Regions from separate parts of the Flavobacterium xizangense genome, predicted to be linked through region 1. Evidence: riboswitches for the same ligand, from Rfam matches in the RefSeq annotation. Region 1 holds a riboswitch; the other holds the start of a gene.
The links. Region 1 has a riboswitch for S-adenosylmethionine ahead of ACWA1B_RS04745 (alpha/beta fold hydrolase). Riboswitches for the same ligand answer to the same signal wherever they lie in the genome.

Region 1 (7,627 bases):
CAATTCCTCTTTCTGAAGAACCTTGCGAAATTATACTTACGCTGATGTTGTGATCACCCATTACTTTGAAAATTCTGGCATCAACTCCGGCTTTTCCAAGCAATCCGCGTCCTTCAAGATTTACTAAAGAAACATTTTCTAAAACAGAAAGCGTTTTAATTCCTTCTTTTTGAGAATTTGAAGTGATTAGAGTTCCGTGATTTTCATGATTAAACGTATTTAAAATACGAAGCGGAATATTTTTTTCCAATAAAGGAATAATAGTCTTAGCATGTAGAATTGTTGCTCCAAAATTCGCTAATTCATTCGCTTCGTTAAACGATAAATATTCGATTTTTTTAGCATCGGCAACTAAATCTGGGTTTGCCGTATAAATTCCGTCAACGTGCGTAAAATTCTGCAATTCTTCAGCATCTAAATAATTTGCAATTAACGAAGCTGTGTAATTACTTCCGTTTCTTCCTAAAGTTGTAGTGTCGTTGTTGTTATTTGAACCAATGAAACCTGTAACAATATTTACAGTTTCGCCGTTATGAAGCTTAAAATAATTGATTACGTTTTTCTTTGAAAGTTGTTCCAAAGGCTGAGCATCACCAAATTTTGAATCGGTTTTTAACAATTCTCTAGTATCAACAAAATTGGCCGGAATTCCTTTTTCAAGTAAAATTGAAGTCAATAATTTAGCCGAAAGCAATTCACCTTTCGACAAAATCTGATCTTTGATTTTGTTGCTATAATCGCCAATCAAACTAACGCCTTCGAAAAGTTTATCCAGAATATTGAATTCTTCAGATAAATCGACCTGACCATAGTCTGAGGTTTGATACGCTTTAAAACTTTCTAAAAGTGGTTTATAATTTCCGTTTTTAGCGGCAATTCTTAAAATATCTTCTAATTCATCTGTCGCGTTACCACGCGCAGAAACGACTACGGCAATTTTTTCGCCTTGATTTACTTTATCTGAAATGATTGAAACTACTTTGTTTAGTCCTTCTCCGTTTGATAACGATTTACCTCCAAATTTTAATACTTTCATTTTATTTTGCTATTGTTTCTGCCTTAAAAATATCGGCAAGTAAATGATCTAATTGTTTGTACTCGATTAAAAAAGCGTCATGTCCGTGAACCGAATCAATTTCGCTGTAAAAAACATTTTCTTTAAACTTTTTTAATTCATTATAAGTTTCCAGATTTTCTTGTGGTGTAAAAAACAAATCTGAATTGATTGCAACAATATGAATCGCTGCGTTTGATTTTGATATTAAAGTCTCGAAATCCTCACTATTTCTCGTAATATCTATGGTTTTCAGCAATTGGTTCATCAATTTGTACGACGATAATTGATAACGTTTTTGCAATTTATTTCCGTGATGCGCCAGCCAGCTTTCGATATTAAAAATGGAAAGTTCAGAATGAACAGTTCGCTTAAATTTCGCTTTGAATGATTCTGGAGATCTGTAACAAAGCATGGCATGAATTCTGGCATCTTCAACTGGTCTGGACGAATTGTTCAAAATTTGTTCCTGCAGGTAACAATTTGCAATCATCCAGTCGGTGGATTTCCAGTCGGTTGCAATCGGAATTAAATGTTCTGTGATGTTTGGTTCCAATGCCAGAATTTCCCAAGCAATTCCGCCTCCAACAGAACCACCAATTATAGCAAACACTTGTTCGATATTCAACGCTTTTAAACCTTTGATAAAAATTCTCGCGATATCTCTGGCTGTAAAATCCTGATAATTTTCGATTATAAACGAATCGCTACCATTTCCTGGAACATTAAATGCCAGAACAGTATATTTATTTGTGTCGATTGTTTTGTTGTCACCAATCAAATCATTCCACCAGCCGTTTTCGCCGGTTACTTGTGCATTTCCTGTCAAAGCATGATTAACCAAAACAATTGGAGCGGTATGCAAAGGCAAACCAGAAAGCGTAAAACTTAACGGTAATGATGAAAATAGCGCACCACTCTCTGTGATGAAATTATTAATTATGATGGGATTTGGTATATTTTCCAATTTCAAATCTTTTTATTATTGATTTGTATGTGGAAATATTAGAAAGAAAGTCTAGAGTTTGAAACTAGAAAAATTCTTGTTGTTATCTTTCCACGTTTGGGCGTGGTAGAATGCAGCACCTTCTTCGAATTAACGAAGGGTTGCTAAGGATTCATCGGGTCTAATCCCTCCTCCTTTCTTTATAACATTTCAATACGTTTTTGAACTTAAAGATGCAAATTAACTACTAATTTCTTAAACAAACAAATTTTATCGAAACTGATTCCTCAATTTCTTAAACATACTTCAATCAGAATTTATTATACGCAAAAAATTACCGAACAAATTGCCCAGTAAAATTAAGCGGGTTTTACCCTATTTTATGATGCTTTTTGATTTAGATAAAAAGCGTTTCATTTTCTTTTGAATACATCAAAAACAATAAAGAATTTGGTTCTTTTTTAACTTCTTTTTTATCCGTTTCTGTTATTCCGAAGCTTGGATGAATTAATTCATTTGTTGGCGGCGGATTGTTTCTTTCATTTTTGATGTTTTTGAAAGTTGAGATTTTTTTTCTTAAGTAGTTTAATGTGCTCATGATATTTAAGTTTAAGTTAGTTTGCGTTTTATAATATTTACTTTTTCTTTAATTTTTTGTTATGTTAACCAAGATGAATAAAAAAACCCTTTTGGATTTTTAATACCAAAAGGGTCTAAGTTTTTATAGAACTTATATATACTTTTAGTATCAACAGACGCGTACACAAATACGTGCGACGTTAAACATCTTGTTCATCTGTAGGGATTTATTCATCTGTGATTTGACTTTTATTTTAAAAAATTCTTGCATTTAATTCTCTTAATAAGCTTTCAGATTTGATTAAGATCTAAAAGCGATAAATCATTTATTTAACATTTAAACATCTGTTTTTTAACAGATCTTACTTGTCTTACAAATTTGCAACTTTTTTTTTAATATTCCAAGTTACAAAAGCCTAATTTTTCTAAAAAAACGTTAAAAAACATCTTTTTATCGTCAAAAAACATCTTACAAAATCAAGATTCAATAAAAATACAGTATTGTCTTACAAAAAATAAACTAACTTTTTCTGTTTCAATCTGTCAAAGAACTTTTTTTCTTAATATTAAAAAACCACTTATAGCCAGACTGCTTCTTTATTTTTAATTTTGTCAGCTACTTTTAAAATATCGGTTATAATTCCTCTCGAAATTGCTTGTTTACATGGTGACGCTCCTTGTATAACAATTGGAACATCTGCATAAGATTGGGTATAAATTTCGAAAATCGCATCTGCTCCTTTTAATTGTCCAATTGCAGATGTTACAGGTTCAGAAACCAATTTTACTTCCAAAGTATTTTTTTCGACATCAAATTCGCCCACATATCGCAAAACATGATTTTCTGCTTGAGTGATTTTTGCAATTTTATACGATCGATCGACTGCCTCCTTATTTAGTATTCCATTTTTTTCCAGATGTTCTTCTCTTATTATCGAATTGATTTTTATATCCGATAATTCAAATTCTTTTCCGATTTCACGGGTCAGGATCAGCAATTTTCTAGCGGTATCATTTCCTGATAAATCTTCTTTAAAAGTCGAACGCATTAATCCAAGAAGGCTGGCATCTTTCAAAATTGACGAAAAAGAATTTTCTTCAGCCGAAAATCGGTTAAATACATAACTTAAATGATCTGAAAAAACGCCTCTGATCTTCGTGATTTTTTCGCCCGAATAATACAAATCTCTCAAGGTCTGCAAAACCGGAAATCCTGTATCAACCGATGTTTCATACAAAAACTCTTTGTCGTATTTTTTTAGATTTTCTCTCAGCTGTTTATAAAGATCTATTGGGAGTGTATTGGCTTTCTTATTTACCGCAACAATATTAAATCCGTTTTCGATCAATGTATTGTAATGACTTATTAGTTCGTCGCTCGCAGTAGCATCAACGGCTATTAAATTTTCGAATTCGTTTTCTTTTGCAAATGCTATAATATCTTCCACTCTGAAAGGCACGGCTAATTCTCTGAAATTGGTTTCCCATGAATACCCCACGCCTTCTTTTTCGAAAAAAGCAACGGTTGAATTCGTTATTATCGGAAAATGAAAATCGACATTTTTACTTTGCAGAAAAAATTCCTGACTTTCAATAATCTGATTGATCAGTGTGCTTCCGATATTTCCAATCCCAAAAAGAATAATATTTATTTTAAGCTTTGACATAATTTTAATTTTTTAAAACATATCTAATTTTATTGAACCATATAAGTAATATAATTTCATTTAATAGCAACGTTTATAGTATAGACATCTCGTGTTTCGCGTTAGACGCACTGCGGTGCGTCTCTATTGAATGAAATTTTATTACTTATATGGTTAAAATTTTATTTTGAAATCTTTTTTCATAAAAAATCACCCTTAGCGGCACCACACCGCTAAAGGCAATTTTTCAAACAAAAAACAAAAAAACCTAATTTTTATTGATACTGTATTGCGCTAATGTCACGCTTTCAAAAACCGCTTTTAAATCGGCGATTAAATCTTCAATATCCTCGATTCCAACAGAAAGTCGGACTAAATCTTTAGAAACACCCGTTACCAATTGATCTTCCTCAGACAATTGCTGGTGCGTTGTGCTTGCTGGATGTATAATCAATGATTTTGTGTCGCCAATATTGGCTAATAATGAGAACAATTTGGTTTCATCTACCACTTTTTTCGCCGCATCAAAACCGCCTTTTAATCCAAAAGTGATAATACCGCTTTGTCCTTCAGGAAGATATTCCTTCGCTAAATCATAATATTTATTGGATTTCAAACCTGGATAATTTACCCAAACTACCTCATCTTGTTTTTCAAGCCATTCAGCCAAGGCCAAAGCATTTTCGCTGTGTTTTTTAATTCGGATTGGCAACGTTTCCAATCCCTGAATAATCTGAAAAGCATTAAACGGACTCAAAGCTGCGCCAAAATCACGCAAACCTTCAATTCGTGCTTTTGCAATAAAGGCTGCATTTCCTAAAGCTTCATGATATACTAATCCGTGATATCCTGCGGAAGGTTCTGTAAATTCAGGGAATTTTCCGTTAGACCAGTCAAAAGTTCCGGCATCAATAATAGCACCTCCTAATGACGTTCCGTTTCCGGCAATATATTTTGTTAAGGAATGAATCACAATATCGGCACCATATTTAATAGGGTTTAATAAATAAGGTGTCGCAACTGTATTATCTACTATAAAAGGCACTTTGAATGCTTTGGCTTCCGCCGAAATTCCTTTTAGATCCAAGACATCTAATTTTGGATTTCCTAAAGATTCTACAAAGAAAGCTCGGGTGTTTTCTTTTGCTGCTTTAGTGAAGTTTTCTGGTTTTGAAGGATCTACAAAAGTCGTTGTAATTCCTAATCGCGGTAATGTCACACTTAATAAGTTATAAGTTCCGCCGTATAAACTGTTTGATGCCACAATATGATCTCCTGCTCTTAACAAAGTCAATAAAGTTGTTGAAATTGCCGATGCTCCAGATGCTGTAACTACAGCTCCAATACCGCCTTCAAGTGCAGCTAGCCTCTGTTCTAAAACATCATTTGTTGGGTTATTTAATCTTGTGTAAATAAATCCGGCTTCAGCAAGACCAAATAAATTCGCAGCATGATCACCATTATTAAACACATATGCTGAAGTCTGATAAATAGGCACTGCTCTTGTTCCTGCATTTTTAGTAACATCGTGTCCTGCGTGTAGTGCGTTTGTTGCAAATTTTTGTGTACTCATGATTTCTTAATTTTTTAAATATTGTTGATACTATATTATATTGATATTGTTTTTTGAAATTGATGTTGAAACTCCTTTAAACAAAAAAGCTTTCTTGTTCTTCGAGATCATACATTTGGAATAATAATGATCTTTGAGCTTTTATCTTCTGCTCTGCATTTATTCGTACAACTTCTCTAGTTATATCTTCTGATTTATTATTATTTTTCTGAGAATCGTTTCTCAATAAATACTCTATTGCGATTGAATTTAGTGTTTTCATAATTTGAAAATTTAAGTGTTGAAATTAAAAAAGCCCTTTCGGATGGCTACCAAAAGGGCTTTTAGTTCTAACTAAAACCAAGATTTAACTTTTACTTTTGGCAACAGCAAATTGGGATGCACATTTGCATCATCTGACAGCACATCACCATATTATTTGCTATTGTTTTCATTTATATAATAATTTAAATTGTTTCTTTTTTAAATTCGACTAATTCGATAGAGTAAATGTAATAAGTATTTTTTTAACCACCAAATTAAAAGTCAAATTTTCTTGTTATTTTTTTTCTTCATAATAAACACAAGTCTTTTTTAAACTTTCTATTTTTCATTTTGAGCAAAAAAAAACCTCTGCGATCTGCAGAGGTTCTATATCTATTTTTGAAAAAAACTTACAACAGAGTCCCTGCGGATAATTCCGGCACCATACAAGACATCATATTGCAAACTATTAATTTCATTTGTTTCTTTTTGTTTTAACGAGGCAAAGTTGCGAACTATTTTTGATTCGACCAAACAAAAAGGAAAATATTTTCCATTACCCTATCAAATTAATATACTTCTGTTAAATTTCTCTTTAAAAAAATAAAAAAAGTTGAACTTTAATTTGCAAATCAAAATGGTTTTATACCTTTGCACCCGAATACAGAGGAAAAATTTGAACTGATTGCAACCTCTTCATAATGAAATGGTTCGTTATGAGTGCCGAAGGATTAATTTCGGCAGTAAAAAATGCTAAAGCAGAAACTCTCCTTTAGCCCTTTTTAGCAATTATTTTCCTCAATTAATTTTAATTTAATACATTATTATGGCTTATTTATTTACGTCAGAATCTGTTAGTGAAGGGCATCCAGACAAAGTTGCAGATCAAATTTCGGATGCATTAATTGACAACTTTTTGGCATTTGACGCTGATTCAAAAGTAGCTTGTGAAACATTAGTTACAACAGGTCAGGTTATTTTAGCAGGTGAAGTTAAATCGAATACTTATCTTGATGTTCAGCAAATTGCACGTGAGGTAATCCGTAAAATTGGATATACTAAAAGTGAATATATGTTTGAAGCGAATTCTTGTGGAATTCTTTCAGCAATTCACGAGCAGTCTGCAGACATTAACCAAGGTGTTGACAGAGCTAAGCCAGAAGAACAAGGTGCAGGAGATCAAGGAATGATGTTTGGTTACGCTACAAACGAAACTGAAAACTTCATGCCATTGGCACTTGATTTATCTCATAAATTATTACAAGAGTTAGCTATTTTAAGACGTGAAAACAAAGAAATCACCTATTTACGTCCAGATGCTAAATCTCAGGTAACTTTAGAATACAGCGACGATAACAAACCAACTCGTATTGACGCGATTGTTATCTCAACTCAACATGATGATTTTGATGAAGAAGCTACAATGTTGGCTAAAATCAAAAAAGATATTATCGAAATTCTTATTCCTAGAATTATCGCTAAAAACCCAGAACACGCACATTTATTCAACGATAAAATCAACTACCATATTAACCCAACAGGAAAATTCGTTATTGGAGGACCTCACGGAGATACTGGTTTAACAG
Region 2 (7,627 bases), on a different contig from region 1:
CGATATCAAATTCCGTTCAGGAAATTTCTTCAAAGATTTGGGAGACACTTTAATTTACAATGACTTCGAATTGGATTTTAATATCACTGCTGAAGCCATTTTTTCAGAACAATCTAAAAACTAAAGCCATGCCTTACGTAAAATTAGAATTGACTCGCGAAGGTGTAACACGCGAGCAAAAACAGAAATTAATAAGCGGAATAACCAATTTGATTACTGATGTTTTAAACAAAGATCCGCATTTGACTCATGTTGTAATTCAGGAAGTTGAATTAGATGATTGGGGTTACGCAGGAGAACAAGTATCCGTATTAAGAGAAAAAGGCATCACAGCCGATAAAAAATAAATATCATGAAAAAACAAACTATAATCGTTACTGGAGCAGCATCTGGCATAGGAAAAGGAATCGCAAAATACTTTTTGGACAGAGGAGATAATGTTGTCATCAATTCGGTAACACCAGCGTCATTAGAAAATGCTTTTAATGAATTTGGCGGAGGCGATAATTTGGCAATGTATGCCGGAGATATCAGCAACAAACAAACAGGGGAACAATTAGTAAAAATTGCAATTGAAAAATTCGGTTCAGTTGATATTTTAGTTAACAATGCCGGAATCTTTGACAGCAAACCCTTTTTGGAAGTTGATGAAGCTTATTTAGATAAATTTTTGACAACCAACTTAAAAGGAACGTATTTCACAACTCAGGCTGTGGTTCCTCAAATGCTGGAACAAAAAGGTGGTGTTGTAATTAATATTGGAACACCACTTGTAAATCACGGTTTGGGCGGATGGCCGGCTTCGGCGCCAATAGCAAGTAAAGGAGCTATTCACGCTATTACAGTTCAATTAGCGGCAGAATTTGGTAAACAAAACATTCGTTTCAATACAGTTGCTCCAGGAGTAATCAGAACGCCAATGCACGGTGATAATGCTGATGCGTCTGCTGGTTTACACTTACTAAATCGAGTTGGAGAAATTGACGATGTTGCCGAAATGGTGTACACTGTTGCCAAAAGTAATTTTATTACCGGTGCCATTATCAATGTTGACGGTGGAAAAGCAGCAGGGCACAACTTATAATTAAAATGAAAACTATTTTATTAACTGCTTTTATGCTCTGGATTTTTCAGGGCATAAAAGCTCAAAATACGATCAAAATGGAAAATCAGACCGAAATTGCAGCGATAAGAGCTACGGTTGAAAACTATTATTTTAAAGGAATTTATGAAGGCGATGTGTTGCTTTTGGGAAGTATTTTTTATCCGGGAAGTTTTGTTTTTGGAGATGTAAAAGGTCAGCCGTATTTTAAAACTGCCGATCTTTATTTAGATGGCGTAAAAAACAGACAAAGTCCAAAAGATTCAGGAAAACCTTTTAAAGGTGAAATTTTGAATATAAAAGTCGTAAATTCAATCGCTGTTGCAGAACTAAATGTGAAAATGTACGATTTTAATTATCGTGATTTTTTATCTTTCCATAAGATCAATGGAAAATGGCTTATTGTCAACAAAATGCTAACTGATGTAAGTGAATAATTTTAAATTTTAAAGCGATGTGGTACAATACAAAAGCTTCAGAATTATTAGGAATCAAATATCCAATTATGCAGGGGCCATTTGGCGGAAATCTGTCAACGCCTGAACTTACTGCGGCCGTTTCAAACGCTGGCGGTTTAGGAGGATATGGTGCGTATACCATGAGCCCACAGGAGATTTATGAAGCTGACAAACAGATAAAAGCTTTAACCAATAAACCTTACAATTTAAATCTTTGGGTTTCGGATTCTGATATGGATCCGAGTGGAATCACAGACGAACAATATAATAAAGCAAAAGAATTGTTTAAACCTTATTTTGATGAAGTCGGAATTCCGTTGCCAGAAAAACCGGCGTCCTTTCAATCCCGATTTGAAAATCAGCTGCAAGTCGTTCTGGATATTCGTCCGAAGGTTTTTAGTTTTATGTTTGGAACGCTTTCTACAGCTATTTTGGAACAATGTAAAAAATTAGGAATTGTAACCGTTGGCGCCGCAACAACTCTGGACGAAGCTATATTTTTAGAAAATGCCGGCGTCGATATGATTATCGCATCAGGTTTTGAAGCAGGAGGGCACCGACCTTCATTTTTGGCTTCTGCCGAATCTTCCGTAACTGGAACTTTTGTTTTATTGCAATTAATTAGAGAAAAAGTAAAAGTGCCTGTTATTGCTGCAGGCGGAATTGCAAACGGAAAAGGAATTGCCGCAGCATTAGCTTTAGGAGCAAGCGCCGCGCAGCTGGGAACCGCATTTTTAGCCACCGAAGAATCAAACGCATTGCCAATTCACAGAGAGATGTTATTTTCAGATGCATCAAAATATACCACTTTATCACGCGCTTATACAGGAAGACTAGGTCGTGGTATCACAAGCCGAATTGCAAAAGAAATTATGGGAAAAGAAGCAGCTGTTCTACCGTTTCCGTTGCAGACTACTTTTATGTCGCATTTGCGAAAAGCGGCATTGGATCAGGAAAAATGGGATATGATACTTTTTTGGGGCGGACAGATTTCGCCAATTCTAAAACACAGAAGGGCAGAGGAGTTGATGCATTCTTTGATTGAAGAAACAACAGCTTATTTTGATGAATTGAAATTTTAAATTCAATTAAGAATGAATATTTCGCTATAAATATTACGCCTTTACAAGGCTGTACAGTCAACTCCATAGGAGTGTTATATTTGTAGAAAGAATTATAAAGTTAAAGTTTTAGTCCCATCGGGGCAATATAGTATTAGGAATAGAAAAGGATTAAAGCTCATTTCAGAAGCGGAATGAGTTTTTTTTATGTCTTTTTTGAACTATAAACCTTAAAACAGGCTTAATTGAATGCGTAGCAATTCAATTTTAATATTGTATAAATCATTGTTTTTGAGTTTATTATTGAGTTAAGTTCACTTATTTTAAAATAAAATTCAAAAAAAGTAATTTTAAACTTGACTAATTCGGTAGAATTAATATATATTTGTAACGCAGAATATTTCTGTAATGATACTTATCCAGAAAGACTGAGGGAGTAGGCCCTGTGAAGTCTTAGCAACCTGTTGCTAAACAAGGTGCTAAATCCTTCCCGCCTTGCGGGACAGATAAGAAAGATTTCTAAAACAAATCTGAATGAGATCATCAGTATTAAAATTTATTTAAAAAAAATGAAAACCAAATCAGTTCTATTACACGCCGATTCTGATCGTTTCAATTTGTTCATTCAAGAAAATAATATTGAAGTTTTCCGAATGCAAAGGTTTTAGATTTTCATTTTTCTTTTAAAACAAGTTTTGCCAAGTCTTTCAGGATTGGCACAGGAATTCTTTTTTTCAATTTAAAAACACAATTCAAAAATCATCATAAACTTAGTAATCACTAAAAATCAAAAACAAATGAAAAAAATACTATTAGGTTTTGCTTTATTTTTTGGAACAATCCAAATTCAGGCGCAAGAAAGCAATTTGCAGTTAAAAGGAACTGTTGTCGATACCGTTGCACAATATGTGTATTTGCAAAAGTTTCATAATAAAATGTTTACCACAATTGATTCGGTAAAAGTAAAAGATGGAAATTTTAGTTTTAAAACAAAAGTAAAAACACCAGAATTATACGGTTTAAGCGTAAATACTGCAGATTCTCCATTGTATATTTTTCTTGAGAAAGGGCCAATTACAGTTAAATTAAGTCCGAAAAAGTATTATACAAATTCAGTTGTTGAAGGTTCTGCTGCGCAAGATTTGTTTGAAACGTATAAAAAATCAAAAGATGTAGAAATCAGCAAATTCATTACTGAAAACCCAAAATCGATTGTTTCAGCTTATGTTTTGTATAGAAACTGGTCGTATCGATTGACTCCGGAACAAATCACTCAAAATATTGCTTTATTGGATAAAAGTCTTCAGAATATTACTTATGTGAAAGAACTAAAAGATTTGGCTATTGTATTAGACGGATTAGCGGTTGGTAAAAAAGCGCCAGATTTTACAGCCAATGATACAGAAGGAAAACCGGTTCATTTTTCTGAAAACCTGAAAGGTTACACTTTAGTTGATTTTTGGGCTTCTTGGTGTGGTCCATGCCGAAGAGAAAATCCAAATATTGTAGCAGCTTACAAAGAATTTCACGATAAAGGATTTAATATAATTGCCGTTTCTTTAGACAAAAAGAAAGAAAACTGGATTAAAGGAATTCAGGACGATAAACTAACATGGACGCACGTTTCTGATTTGCTTTTCTGGAACAGCGCAGTTGCAAAATTATATGGAGTAAGAGCCATTCCGGCGAATTACTTAGTGGATTCTAAAGGAACAATTATAGCTAAAAATCTTCATGGAGAAGAGTTGCAATCTACTTTGAAATCGCTTTTAGATAAAAAAGTCAGCAACAACTAATCAATCGATAATACAATTTGTTAATTTAAAAATGATAGGGAAATGAATGCTATTGAGCCAACAACAAAACCAACAGAGTCTGAGTGTTACTTTAATAAGTTTAGAGAAAACACATTAGGAATTGATCATATTTTCGAATCGGTTTACGGAAAACAAAATTTGCTTTACGCAGATTGGGTTGCAAGTGGAAGATTATACGTCCCGATCGAAGATATTATGCTCAATAAAGTTGGTCCGATGATTGCCAATACGCATTCGTTTTCAAGTCAAACCGGAAAAGCTTCGACTTATGCTTATCAAAGAGCAAGGGATATTATTAAAAAGTCGGTTAATGCAAATGAAGCTGATGTTTTAGTGACAACCGGAACCGGAATGACTGCTGCTTTGTCGAAATTGCAGCGTATTATCGGTTTGAGAAAGAATCATCAAAAAGAAAATGCAAATGATAAACCTGTTGTTTTTATCACACACATGGAGCATCATTCGAATCAGGTTTCCTGGTATGAAACTAATGCTGATGTTGTGATTCTGCCTCCGGATGAAAACAACTTAGTCGATCCGGAAATTCTTTCTTCAGAAATAAAAAAATACGCTGACAGAAGTGTAAAAATCGGTTCTTTTACGGCATGCTCAAACGTTACTGGAATTATTACACCTTATTATGAATTAGCCAAAATCATGCATCAAAACGGTGGATTGTGTTTTGTAGATTTTGCCGCTTCGGCACCTTACGTCAAAATCGATATGCATCCAAAAGATCCAGAACAGCAATTGGATGCGATTTTCTTTTCGCCTCACAAATTTTTGGGCGGACCAGGAACTTGCGGTATTTTGGTTTTTAATGAAAAATTATACCAATCTGATTTTCCTGATAATCCGGGCGGAGGAAATGTAAAATGGACAAATCCGTTAGGGAAATATTCATACAGTGACATAATTGAAGTAAGAGAAGACGGCGGAACTCCGGGATTTTTGCAAGTGATTCGAACTGCTTTGGCAATAGAATTAAAAGAAAAAATGGGAGTCGAGCAGATTGCAAAAAGAGAGAAAGAATTAGTAGAGGTTTGTTTTTCTAAACTTCAAAAAATACAAGGTCTATCTATTTTAGGAGACTTAAAAAGCAAGCGTATTGGTTGTGTTTCTTTTGTGATCGAAGATATTCATTACAATTTAATCGTAAGACTTTTAAATGATCGTTTCGGAATTCAGGTTCGCGGTGGCTGGTCGTGTGCGAGTACTTATGCGCATTATCTGTTCAATATTGATGAAAAACGTTCTAACTTGATTACCAATGAATTATTGGATAAAAATCAAACCAGTAAACCAGGTTGGGTGCGTTTGTCACTTCATCCAATTACTACAGATGAAGAACTTTTATTTATTTGCGATGCGATTAAGCAAGTGGCTTTGTATTATAAAGAATGGGAGAAAGATTACGTGTATAACCCTGCAACAAATGAATTTGAAAATCCTGAAATAAAAGATACCATTTCGAGAGAAGTGAACGATTGGTTTAGATTGAGTTAATTGTTTTAACACTTATAGACATAGAGTTTTTAATGTTTGAGAAGTTAAGTAGATAAAAACTAGTTTCTTACACATAGCTATTTTTATTTTGACAAATCAAATGCCTTTAACATAAAGCTAAACTATGATTCTATGTGTTTAAAATAATTTAGTCTATTATTTTGATAGGAAAATAAAAGTTTTAATGATTTTTGTACTAAAATTGGAAATTACTACTTAAATTTGCAATCGCTATGAGAAAAAATGACCAGAATATGAAGAATTATTATAACAGCAGTATGATGTGCTGTGTTATTGTAATGCGATTTATTGAGCTGGCTTCGATATAAAATGATATTATTTATTTCAAAAAGCCTTTCACGAACATTTGAAAGGCTTTTTTGTTTTTAACCTTGATTGAAAAATGATTGAATTAAAAAATGTAACCAAAACTTTTCATCAGAAAGACAGAGTTGTTACTGCTTTGTCTGATGTCTCGTTGAGAGTTCCGCAGGGGAAAATTTTTGGTGTTATTGGAACTTCGGGTGCTGGAAAAAGTACTTTGATCCGATGTGTGAATTTGTTGGAAAGACCAACTTCAGGAGAAATTATTGTGGATGGAAAACCGTTGATGCAACTTTCAAACAGAGCGTTAGCAATTGAAAGAAGACAAATCGGAATGATTTTTCAGCATTTCAATTTGCTTTCTTCAAGAACTGTTTTCGAGAATGTTGCTTTTCCGTTAGAATTGGCTGGAACTTCAAAAAGCGAAATCAAAACACGTGTTTTAGAATTGTTGCAATTAGTAGGTTTGGCTGAAAAAGCAAACGATTATCCAGCAAGTCTTTCTGGTGGACAAAAACAAAGAGTCGCGATTGCGAGAACTTTGGCTAATAATCCAAAAGTATTATTGTGTGATGAGGCGACGAGCGCTTTAGATCCCGCAACAACACGTTCTATTTTAAATTTATTGAAAGATATCAATAAACGTTTGAACATCACAGTTTTGCTTATTACTCACCAAATGGAAGTCGTAAAATCGATTTGTGATGAAGTCGCCGTTATCAGTCACGGAAAACTAATAGAACAGGGAAGTGTCGCAGAAATTTTCGCTGACCCAAAAGAGGAATTGACCAGAGAATTTATTTCTTCTTCTTTACATATAGAAGTTCCGTCGGTTTATCAGGAAAAATTGCAAAAAGAAGATAATGGAAATCTGAATCCGTTATTAAAATTAGAAATGACCGGAAAATCAGTTAACGAACCTGTTATTTCAGAAGTTTCAAGACTTTTTGATACTGATTTCAAAATTGTAAGTGCACAAATGGATCAGGCTGGCGAGGTAAATTTTGGTGTTATGCTGATTGAACTTTCAGGAAAACGCGAAAATTACGATGCTGCGATTCAATATTTCAATTCAAAACACATTAAAACAGAAATTTTAGGTTATGTCTGATTCAATTATAGATTTATTAGTAAAAGGAACATGGGAAACCATAGTTATGACTTTTGTATCGGGATTTTTTGGGTTTTTATTGGGGCTTCCAACAGGAATTTTACTTTTCCTGACGCGTAAAAATCAAATTTTAGAGCAGCCTTTTTTAAACAGAACTTTATCGGTTTTGGTGAATATTTTTCGTTCCATTCCCTTCATCATTTTAATTGTTTGGATGATTCCGTTTACACGTGCTATTGTTGGAACTT

Region 2: linked by a shared signal. The riboswitch ahead of ACWA1B_RS05890 (redoxin domain-containing protein) and the one ahead of ACWA1B_RS04745 (alpha/beta fold hydrolase) in region 1 are both predicted to bind S-adenosylmethionine.

Annotation. Positions count from the first base shown of each region.
Region 1 is NZ_JBSIPG010000001.1:1,117,141-1,124,767, reverse strand. It holds gene thrA (bifunctional aspartate kinase/homoserine dehydrogenase I) at 1-1,036, opposite strand, end outside; gene ACWA1B_RS04745 (alpha/beta fold hydrolase) at 1,038-2,021, opposite strand; SAM riboswitch class I at 2,101-2,209, opposite strand; gene ACWA1B_RS04740 (hypothetical protein) at 2,398-2,598, opposite strand; gene ACWA1B_RS04735 (homoserine dehydrogenase family protein) at 3,158-4,246, opposite strand; gene ACWA1B_RS04730 (O-acetylhomoserine aminocarboxypropyltransferase/cysteine synthase family protein) at 4,494-5,798, opposite strand; gene ACWA1B_RS04725 (hypothetical protein) at 5,875-6,060, opposite strand; gene metK (methionine adenosyltransferase) at 6,868-7,627, shown strand, end outside.
Region 2 is NZ_JBSIPG010000002.1:87,540-95,166, reverse strand. It holds gene ACWA1B_RS05915 (YceI family protein) at 1-124, shown strand, start outside; gene ACWA1B_RS05910 (tautomerase family protein) at 129-347, shown strand; gene ACWA1B_RS05905 (SDR family NAD(P)-dependent oxidoreductase) at 353-1,084, shown strand; gene ACWA1B_RS05900 (nuclear transport factor 2 family protein) at 1,090-1,539, shown strand; gene ACWA1B_RS05895 (NAD(P)H-dependent flavin oxidoreductase) at 1,557-2,642, shown strand; SAM riboswitch class I at 3,034-3,134, shown strand; gene ACWA1B_RS05890 (redoxin domain-containing protein) at 3,419-4,417, shown strand; gene ACWA1B_RS05885 (aminotransferase class V-fold PLP-dependent enzyme) at 4,460-5,944, shown strand; gene metN (methionine ABC transporter ATP-binding protein MetN) at 6,348-7,379, shown strand; gene ACWA1B_RS05875 (methionine ABC transporter permease MetI) at 7,372-7,627, shown strand, end outside.